3 regions of the Burkholderia cenocepacia genome follow, and region 3 is predicted to be linked to each of the others. Evidence: predicted binding sites of a transcription regulator. Region 3 holds the regulator's gene; each other region holds the start of a gene.
The links. The regulator LexA, encoded in region 3, represses DNA repair genes until DNA is damaged. The targets are predictions, from matches to a motif close to ACTGTATNNNNATACAGT.
Positions count from the first base shown of each region.

Region 1: SY91_RS17105 (DUF2471 family protein) is a predicted target of LexA. The motif match lies at 1,834-1,851, and genes of this name have one in related genera.
Region 2: imuA (translesion DNA synthesis-associated protein ImuA) is a predicted target of LexA. The motif match lies at 1,309-1,326, and genes of this name have one in related genera.

Region 1 is NZ_CP060040.1:112,592-115,863, reverse strand. It holds gene SY91_RS17115 (NAD(P)H-dependent oxidoreductase) at 1-763, opposite strand, end outside; gene SY91_RS17110 (LysR family transcriptional regulator) at 850-1,743, shown strand; gene SY91_RS17105 (DUF2471 family protein) at 1,915-2,319, shown strand; gene SY91_RS17100 (NADPH-dependent 2,4-dienoyl-CoA reductase) at 2,507-3,272, opposite strand, start outside.
Region 2 is NZ_CP060039.1:163,085-166,356, reverse strand. It holds gene SY91_RS00765 (ABC transporter permease) at 1-395, shown strand, start outside; gene SY91_RS00760 (ABC transporter ATP-binding protein) at 397-1,191, shown strand; gene imuA (translesion DNA synthesis-associated protein ImuA) at 1,340-2,047, shown strand; partial or broken gene SY91_RS00750 (Y-family DNA polymerase) at 1,980-3,272, shown strand, end outside.
Region 3 is NZ_CP060039.1:2,316,593-2,319,864, reverse strand. It holds gene SY91_RS11155 (sulfate ABC transporter substrate-binding protein) at 1-738, opposite strand, end outside; gene lexA (transcriptional repressor LexA) at 1,003-1,650, shown strand; gene SY91_RS11145 (hypothetical protein) at 1,676-2,011, shown strand; gene SY91_RS11140 (DUF2939 domain-containing protein) at 2,041-2,763, shown strand; gene SY91_RS11135 (universal stress protein) at 2,851-3,272, opposite strand, start outside.

The DNA.
Region 1 (3,272 bases), on a different replicon from region 3:
CGGCGAACCCCACCTTCCCCGGCGCGATCTCCTCTTTCAACGTCAGCGCCGGAATTTCGTAATCGCCCGCGTTCTGCCGGCGAAACGGAATCGGCGGCGTGGTCCACAGCTCGTCGAGACGCTGGCCGAGCGCCGTACAGGTTTTGTCGAAGCGCGCGGCGTTCATCTTGCCCGTCTGATAGATCACGAACGGCGGCAGCACGTCGAATCCCGGGTAATACAGCACGCCGTGCTGGATCGGGAACAGCAGGTCGTCGATCGGCCCGTTAATGCCGCGCGGGCTGTAGTGCGACTCCCATCCGCCCGTCGTGACGACGATCATCGCCCGCTTGCCGGCCAGCGAACCTTCACCGTAGCGATCGCCCCAGTGCGTATCGGAATGCTCGCCGACGCCGTACGCAAAACCGTACGCGTACACGCGCTCGAACCAGCCTTTCATGATCGCCGGCATCGAGAACCACCACAGCGGAAACTGCAGGATCACCGCGTCGGCCCACTTCAGCTTGTCCTGCTCGCGTGCGATGTCTTCGCTTTGCGTACCCGCTGCGAACGCGCGCTTCGAATCGAGCGACGGATCGAACCGCGCATCGGGCGCGCGATCGGTCACGTCTTTCGCGTCCAGCACCGCCTTCCAGTTCATCGCATACAGGTCGCTCACCTGCACCGCGTGGCCGGCCGCTTCGAGATGCGCGACGGCGAAATCGCGCAGCGCGCCGTTCAGCGAACGCGGTTCGGGATGGGCATACACGATCAGCACATTCATCTTCGTCACTCCGTGGATTGAATGACTGCAGGATGTGGCCTCCGACGGTATATTTGAAATGAATTCCTGATATTCCAGGTATAGCCATGAATAATCTCAGACGGCTCGATCTGAACCTGCTCGTCACGCTGGACGTGCTGCTCGCCGAGCACAACGTCACGCGCGCGGCCGAGAAGCTGAACATGTCGCAGCCGTCGGTCAGCGTGCAGCTGCAGAAACTGCGCGACGTGTTCGGCGATCCGCTGCTGTTGCCCGGCCCGCGCGGGATGCGGCCGACCGCCCGCGCGGAAGCGCTGCGCGAGCCGTTGCGCGATGCGCTCGAAGCGGTCGAGCGCGCGGTGATTCCGGCCACGCCGTTCGATCCCGCGACCGCGACGCACACGTGGCGCGTGGCCGCGACCGACTACGGCGAATCGACGATCGTGCTGCCCGCGCTGCGCACGCTGCGTTCGGCCGCGCCCGGCACGCGGCTGGCCGTCGTCGAGCTCGTGCCGCCGCGCATCGAGCAGGATGCCGAACGAAACGGCATCGACCTGGCTTTTCATACGACCGAAGGGTCGCCCCCCGGCATGCGACGGCTGCCGCTGTTCGTCGAGCGTTACGTGCTGATCGGCCGTGCCGGTCATCCGAAGCTGAAGCGGCGCCCCACGCTCGCGCAGTTCGCCACGCTCGAGCACGTGATCGTGTCGCCCGACGGCGGCGGCTTCTTCGGCGTGACGGACGAAGCGCTCGCGAAGGCCGGGGCCACGCGGCGCGTCGTGCTGTCGGTGCCGCACTTCCTGTTCGTGATGTCGGCCGTCGCGAGCACCGATCTCGTCGCGATGCTGCCCGAGCGGCTGGTGCGCGACGTGCCGGCGCTGCGCGTGGTGGACGCACCGGTCGAGGTGCCCGGCTATGAAATGTCGATGCTGTGGCACGAGCGCGTGCATCGCGATCCGGCGCATCGGTGGCTGCGGGAAACGATCGCGGCGGCGGTGTAGATCGTCCGCCCGATCGATGCGATCGCCCGCGTCGAGCGTTGAGCGCCGACACACGAAATTCTGCATTCGGGACTTGAAACCACGCCGAACGCTGTATATATTTACAGTGCTTTTGCACCATTTGACCCGAATTCCGTCATCCACAGACGAACGGACTTTTGTGAGGCGACCATGTTCCAGGCTTCCGCATTCGATCCCGAGCAACCCGGTTTCAATCCCGTCCACTTCGAGCGCGCCGCGCAGCGGGCGGTCGTCGATCTGCAGCGTGTCGCGGGCGGCCCCGCGCAGCGAGCGCTCGGTCTGCGCCGCCGCACCCACCCGGCGGCCGTTCGCACGATGAGCTGGCAGGCGCTGCTGAACGTCGAGGAGCTGGCGTTCTCGAATCCCGGCTTCCTGAACCGCAACGATCCGGCCGTCGTCGACGCATTCATCCGGCTGCGTGGCAGCCGGCTGGTTGCCGCAGACGTCGAGGAGCCGGTCGACTGGCGCCGCGACGATGATGACCTGCCGGCCATCTACCTGATCGTGAAGGCGATGCTCGAAGCGGAAGAGGAAGAGCGGGCGGAAGCGGCCTGAGTCGCGCCGGTCGGTCGCGGGCACGGTCTGCGGGTGCGCGCCGCCACGTTGCGTGGTGGCGCCATCGGCGCCGCGGTTCGTTATGGTTGCCGCGCCCGCGAATGGGCGCATCAGTCCGCCAACCGTCGCGCACACTGATCATCGCCACGCGACGATCATCCGAAACGACCGCCGCAGCACCCGCCCGTTACAGCCGCGCCGCCAGCCGCGCACCCTGATCGATCGCGCGCTTCGCATCGAGTTCGGCGGCCAGTTCGGCGCCGCCGATCAGGTGCACCGAGCGCCCGGCCGCCCGCAGCGGCGCGAGCAACGCGCGCTGCGGCTCCTGCCCCGTGCAGAGCACGATCGTGTCGGCTTCGATCAGTTCGTGGTCGGTGCGCTGCTCGCCGTACGACACATGCAGCCCGCGCGCGTCGATCCGTTCGTAGTTCACGCCGCCGATCATCTTCACCTGCTTCATCTTCAGCGTCGCACGGTGAATCCAGCCGGTCGTCTTGCCGAGCCCCTTGCCGAGCGGCGCGGCCTTGCGCTGCAGCAACGTCACTTCCCGCGCGGGCGCCGACACCTGCGCACGCGTCACGCCGCCGCGCGTCGTGGCCGGGTCGGTCACGCCCCACTCGGCTTTCCATTCATCCAGATCGAGTGCCGGCGACTCGCCGTCCTGCACCAGATACTCGGCAACATCGAAGCCGATCCCGCCCGCCCCCACCACCGCGACCCGCCGGCCGACCGGCTGCTTGCCCGCGAGCACGTCGATATAGCTGAGCACGTTCGGCCCGTCCTGCCCCGGAATCTTCGGGTCGCGCGGCGCGACGCCGGTCGCGAGCACGATCTCGTCGTAGCCGCCCGCGATCAGGTCGCTCGCATCGACGCGGCGGTTCAAGTGCAGCTTCACGCCGGTCAGCTCGACTTGCCGGCCGAAGTAGCTCAGCGCTTCGTGAAACTCCTCCTTG
Region 2 (3,272 bases), 1.4 Mb from region 3:
CGCGGATGGCGCGTGCGCAAGGCATCGCGACCGGCCGTGCGACGCTCGCCGGGATGGCGCTGTCGAACGCGCTCGTCGCGCTCGCGGGCGCCCTGTTCGCGCAGACGCAGGGCGGCTCGGACATCTCGATGGGGATCGGCACGATCGTGATCGGGCTGGCCGCCGTGATCATCGGCGAGACGCTGCTGCCGGCGCGCCGGCTGGTGCTGACGACGCTTGCCGTCGTGCTCGGCGCGATCGTCTACCGCTTCTTCATCGCGCTCGCGCTGAACAGCGAATTCATCGGCCTGAAGGCGCAGGACCTGAACCTCGTGACGGCCGCGCTCGTCACGATCGCGCTGGTGCTGCCGGCGACGCGCAAGAAGCTGTTCGCGCGCAAGAACGGAGGGGCATGACATGCTGTCCGCACACGATCTCAAACTCACGTTCAATCCCGGCACGCCGATCGAGACGCGCGCGCTGCGCGGGCTGTCGCTCGAGATTCCCGACGGCCAGTTCGTCGCGGTGATCGGCTCGAACGGCGCCGGCAAGTCGACCTTCCTCAATGCGGTCAGCGGCGACCAGCGCGTCGATGCGGGGCGCATCGCGATCGACGGCACGGACGTCACGCGCAAGGCCGCGTGGGATCGCGCGCACCTCGTCGCGCGCGTGTTCCAGGACCCGATGGCCGGCACCTGCGAGGCGCTGACGATCGAGGAGAACATGGCGCTCGCGATGGCGCGCGGCACGAGGCGCGGTTTTCGCGCGGCGCTCGACCGGCCGTCGCGCGAGCTGTTCCGCGACAAGCTGCGGCTGCTGAACCTCGGGCTGGAAAACCGGTTGACCGACCGGATCGGGCTGCTGTCGGGCGGCCAGCGGCAGGCGGTGAGCCTGCTGATGGCGTCGCTGCGGCCGTCGCGAATCCTGCTGCTCGACGAGCACACGGCCGCGCTCGACCCGAAGACGGCCGCGTTCGTGCTGGAGCTGACCGCGCGCATCGTCGCCGAGAGCAAGCTGACGACGATGATGGTCACGCACAGCATGCGGCAGGCGCTCGACTACGGCGACCGCACGGTGATGCTGCACCAAGGGCAGGTCGTGCTCGATGTGTCGGGCGACGCGCGCAAGGGGCTCGATGTGCCGGATCTGCTGCAGATGTTCGAGAAAGTGCGCCACGAACAGCTCGACGACGACGCGTTGTTGCTCGGCTGACGGGCCTCTGACCGGCCGACGCGCCGTGACATGACGGGCGCGCCGGCTTTTCCCTGATTTCTTCCGACGAAAACCGGTTTTACACCGGTGCTGTGCGGCGCGGACGCATTGCCATATACTGTATATCCATACAGTTGTGGGTGGCGTCATGCTCGCATCCTCCATTGCTCCTGAATCCCTTCATCCGTCCCTTTGGCGTGGCTCGCAGCTCGCGCGCGGCGGTCCGCGCACGATCGACACGGGCTTCGCGCCGCTGTCGGCCGAGCTGCCGGGTGGCGGCTGGCCGGTCGGCGGCCTCGTCGAACTGCTGGCCGCGCAGCCGGGCTGCGGAGAGATGCGGCTGCTCGCGCCCGCGCTCTCCCGCAGCGTCAGCGCGCGGCGGCCGCTCGCGCTCGTCGCGCCGCCGCAGTCGCCGCATGCCACCGCGCTCGCCAGTCTCGGCGTGCCGGCCGATACGCTGCTGTGGCTGCGCGCCGGTAGCCGCACCGATGCGCTGTGGGCCGCCGAGCAGGCGCTCAAGACCGGCTGTTGCGGCGCGCTGCTGCTCTGGCAGGACGCGCGGCCCGATGCGCTGCGGCGCCTGCATCTCGCGGCCGCGCGCACGGGCGACACGCTGTTCGTGATGCTGCGTCCGCTGTCGGCCGCGCGGCAGCCGTCGCCGGCCGTGCTGCGTGTCGTGCTGTATCCGGTGCCGGGCGGCGTGTCGCTCGACATCGTCAAGCGCCGCGGGCCCGCGCGCAGCGAGCCGCTCGTGCTCGATTTGCCGTCGCCCATCGTGGAGAGCCGCTATGCGCGTCTTGCTCGGCATCCATCTGCCGCGCCTGCCGCTCGACGTGTGCGCCCCGCCGCCGTTTGACGCGGCGGCCGGCGAGGCCAGCGAGGCAGGCTGCGCGGTGCTCGAGCAGGGGGTCGTGCTGATCGCCGACGCGGCCGCGCGCCGGCAGGGCGTGCGCGCGGGCATGAAGCGCGGCGGCGTGCTCACGCTCGCGCCGGATACGCTGCTCGTCGAACGCGATCCCGCCCGCGAAGCCGATGCGCTGCGCGCGGTCGCGCTCGCGTTGCTGCGCTTCTCGCCGTGCGTCGCGCTCGACGACGAAGCCACGCTGATCGTCGACGTCGGCCCGAGCCTGCGGCTGTTCGGCGGGCTGCCGTCGCTGTGCCGCCAGGTGCGCGCGACGCTCGCGGCGCTCGGCTACGCGGCGCGCCTGTCCGCCGCGCCGACCGGGTGCGGCGCGTGGCTGCTCGCGCGTACGTCGGCGCGGGCACGCATCCGGCGCCGCGTCGCGCGCCAGGGCTCGCTCGTCCGCACGCTCGATCGGTTGCCGTGCGTGCTGCTGCCCGATGCGCGTCCGTATGCGGGCTGGTTCGACGGCCTCGGCTGCCGCACGCTCGCCGATCTGCGCCGCCTGCCGCGCGCGGGACTGCAGCGGCGCTGCGGTCCCGCGCTGCTGGCCGCGCTCGATCGGGCGTACGGCGAAGCGGTCGAGCCGCTCGCGTGGATGGCGGTGCCGCCCGTGTTCGACGTGCGGCTCGAATTGCCGGAGCGCGTCGAATACGCGGAAGCCGTGCTGTTCGCCGCGCGGCGGCTCGTCGTGCAGCTGTGCGGCTGGCTGGCCGCGCGGCAACTGTCGCTGGCCGCGATGACCTTCGATCTCGAGCACGAGCGCGGCCGTCAGGCCGTGCCGCCGACCCGCTCGAGCTCGCGTTCGCCGCCCCCGTGCGCGACGAAGCGCATTTCATGCGGCTGCTCGGCGAGCGGCTCGCGCGCGTCGAGTTGCCGGCCGCGGTGATCGCGGTGCGGCTGAAGGCCACGCGCGTCGAATCGGTCGCGCCGCCGGCCGACGATCTTTTTCCCGAGCCGGGCGGTACGCGGGAAACCCGCGAGCGGCTGTTCGAACTGCTGGTCGCGCGGCTGGGCGCGGACAACGTGCTGCGCGCGGCGCCTGTCGCGGATTACCGGCCCGAAGTAGCGAACCGTTGGCTACCGCTCGATGCGCAGGCCGGCAAGCCCGCTGCTGTTTCACCCGCCGCGCCGCCGCGTCCCGCGTGGCTGCTCGCCGAGCCGCTGCCGTTGCTGATGC
Region 3 (3,272 bases):
CACGACGATCTCGAACTTGTCGGTGCCGAATTCCTTGACCGACAGGAACGCCTCGTTTTCCCAGGCGATCAGCACGTCGCCGATCCCGCGCTGCACGAAGCTCGTCGTCGCGCCCCGCGCGCCCGAATCGAGCACGCCTGCGTTCTTGTAGAGCTTCGTGACGAATTCCTTCGCCGTCTGCTCGTTGCCGCCCGGCTTGTGCTGCGCGTAGGCCCATGCGGCCAGGTAGTTCCAGCGTGCGCCGCCCGAGGTCTTCGGGTTCGGCGTGACGATCGAGATGCCCGGCTTGGTCAGGTCGTCCCAGTCCTTGATCCCCTTCGGGTTGCCCTTGCGCACCAGGAACACGATCGTCGACGTGTACGGCGATGCGTTGTCGGGCAGGCGCTTCTGCCAATCCTTGTTCACGAGCCCCTTGTTCGCGAGCGCGTCGATGTCGTACGCCAGCGCCAGCGTGACGACGTCGGCCTGCAGGCCGTCGAGCACCGAGCGCGCCTGCGCGCCCGAGCCGCCGTGCGACTGCTTGAAGTTGACGGTTTCGCCCGTCTTCGCCTTCCACTCCTTGCCGAACGCCTGGTTGAAATCCTGATACAGCTCGCGCGTCGGGTCGTACGACACGTTCAGGAAGGTCGTATCGGCCTGGGCATGCGTCGCGACGCCCAGCGCCGCCGCCGCGCCCAGCGCGAGTGTTGCGATCAGGCGGCCCGCTCCGCCCACCAGCCCCGTATTGCGCTTCGCCATCCTTGGTTCTCCAGTGTTGTCGGTATTGCGATGTCGGGCCAGTCTATCGAACGGGTTACATGATTAAAAATAATCGTTCCTTATTTTTTAATACTCAAAAGTGCTAACGCAGACGGGATGGACGGTTGCGGCGGACGAACCGGCGTCAGGGCGTCGCGAAATCGCGCCGGAACCGCCGCGATCGCGTCGAACCTCAAGTAACACTTGAAATTCGCCAAGTACTGTATAAAAATACAGCTCACTGTCTATCCATACAGTTGAGCCATGACCAAACTCACCGCCCGTCAGCAGCAAGTGTTCGACTTGATCCGTCGCGCGATCGAGCGCTCCGGATTCCCGCCCACCCGTGCCGAGATCGCGGCCGAACTGGGCTTCAGCTCGCCGAATGCGGCCGAGGAGCACCTGCGCGCGCTGGCTCGCAAGGGCGTGATCGAGCTGGCCGCCGGCGCATCGCGCGGTATCCGGCTGCTCGGCATCGACGACGCCCCGCACCAGTTCACGCTGCCGCATGCCGGCCTGATGCAACTGTCGCTGCCGCTCGTCGGCCGCGTCGCGGCCGGTAGCCCGATCCTTGCGCAGGAACACATCTCGCAGCACTACGCGTGCGATCCCGCGCTGTTCACCAGCAAGCCCGACTACCTGTTGAAGGTGCGCGGCCTGTCGATGCGCGACGCCGGCATTCTCGACGGCGACCTCCTCGCCGTGCAGAAGCGCACGGAAGCGAAGGACGGCCAGATCATCGTCGCGCGTCTGGGCGACGACGTCACGGTCAAGCGGCTGATGCGCCGGCCCGGCGGCCTCGAGCTGATCGCGGAGAACCCGGATTACGAAAACATCTTCGTCAAGGCCGGCAGCGCGGATTTCGCGCTGGAAGGCATCGCCGTCGGGCTGATCCGCTCGGGCGAACTCTGACATTCCGTCTCTCCAGGAGAACATCATGGAACGCCTTGCCCGCCTGCTGCCTTTCCGTCAATTCGGTCGCCTGCGTCATCTGCGCGGCCGCACGCCCTGCGCACCGCTGTCCGCGGCGGCGCCTGTGCAAGAAGAAGTCGCAGTCGAACGGCAGGCCTCCCTGCTGCCGTCAGCGCTCCCCGCGTTCGCGCGGGTATCGCTGAACGCCGGTCTCAATCACGCGGAGCCCGCGCGCCGCGCGCCGGTGCGTGTCTATCACGGCCGGTCGCGCCTGATCATGGTGGGCACGATCGATGCCGTGTGCCGGATGATCGATCGCTGCATCGCAGAGGAACGATCGGCCACGCCGGGCGGTCTCTGATTGCGGAACCTTCCCGCACCGGAGGCAACGTGACTGGATCGTCGCGCCGCGCATGGCGACTCAAGCCCCTCCTGATCGTCGCGCTGGTCGTCGCCGTCCTTGCGACGCTCGGCTATGCATACGCGTCGCCGTATGTCGCGCTCGGTCGCCTGAAATCGGCGATCGATGCGCGCGACGCGCAGGCGATCAGCGAGTATGTCGACTTTCCGTCGCTGCGCATCAGCCTGAAGCAGCAGGTCACGGAAGAGTTGATGCGCCGGATCGACGCAGTGAAGAAGGACAATCCGTTCGCGGTGATCGGCGCACTGATCGGGTCCGCGCTGATCGGCCCGCTGGTCGATGCTTACGCGACCCCGGAAGGCGTCGCTGCGCTGATGAGCGGATTGCCGCCGCGCGGCAATCCGGGCGAGCGTCCGCCAGAGTGGTCGAATCAGCCGCCGGCGGGGAATGCCCCCGGCAACACACCTGCCGCGCCGCCCGCCGCCAATCCGGCGCCGGCAAGTGCTGCCGTACCGGGCAGCAATCCGGCCGTTCCGGCGGCATCGTCGCCGGCACCCGTGCCTGCCGCACCGGCCAGCCCGAGCGAAGCAACCCAAGCGCCGCACCAGCAGCAAACCAGCGCGGGCTACCGAAATATCGACGAATTCGTCGTGACATACCAGCGCAGTGCCGACGGCACGCGCTATGCGGCGATTTTCCACCGCTTCGGGCTGTTTTCGTGGAAATTGTCCGGGATCGACCTGCATGCATAGCAGGCCGCGTTCGATGCCCGCACTGCTGATGCAGCGCGCCGCCTGACCGGCCCGCATCGCCGGTCGGGCAGTCATCGAGCCTTTAGATCATTTGCCGTTCGCCGTAGCCGCTTCACGCTCGCGCGCGATTTCGGCCTTCTGCTCTTCCGCCGACGAACACGCCACCAGGATGCTGCAGTTCACGCGATCGAGCAGTTGCGTATTGCCCGACCCCATCCACCATCTCGACAATCCGCTGCGGCACCGGTGGCCGACGACGACGAGGTCGACCTTCAGCTCCGATGCGAGATTCGCGATTTCGTCGATCGGATAACCGAATGCGAAATGGCCTTCGGCCTGCACGCCGCGCTCGCGCAGCCAGTTCACGCCTTCCTGCAGGATTTCGCGCGCCGTTTCCTCGAAGCGTCCGCATGCGACATCGGTCAGCAAACCTGCACTTTGCGCAATGCTCGAACGCATGTCGACGACCGACAGCAAATGCGTTTCGGCCTTCAGGTCCATTGCGAGAT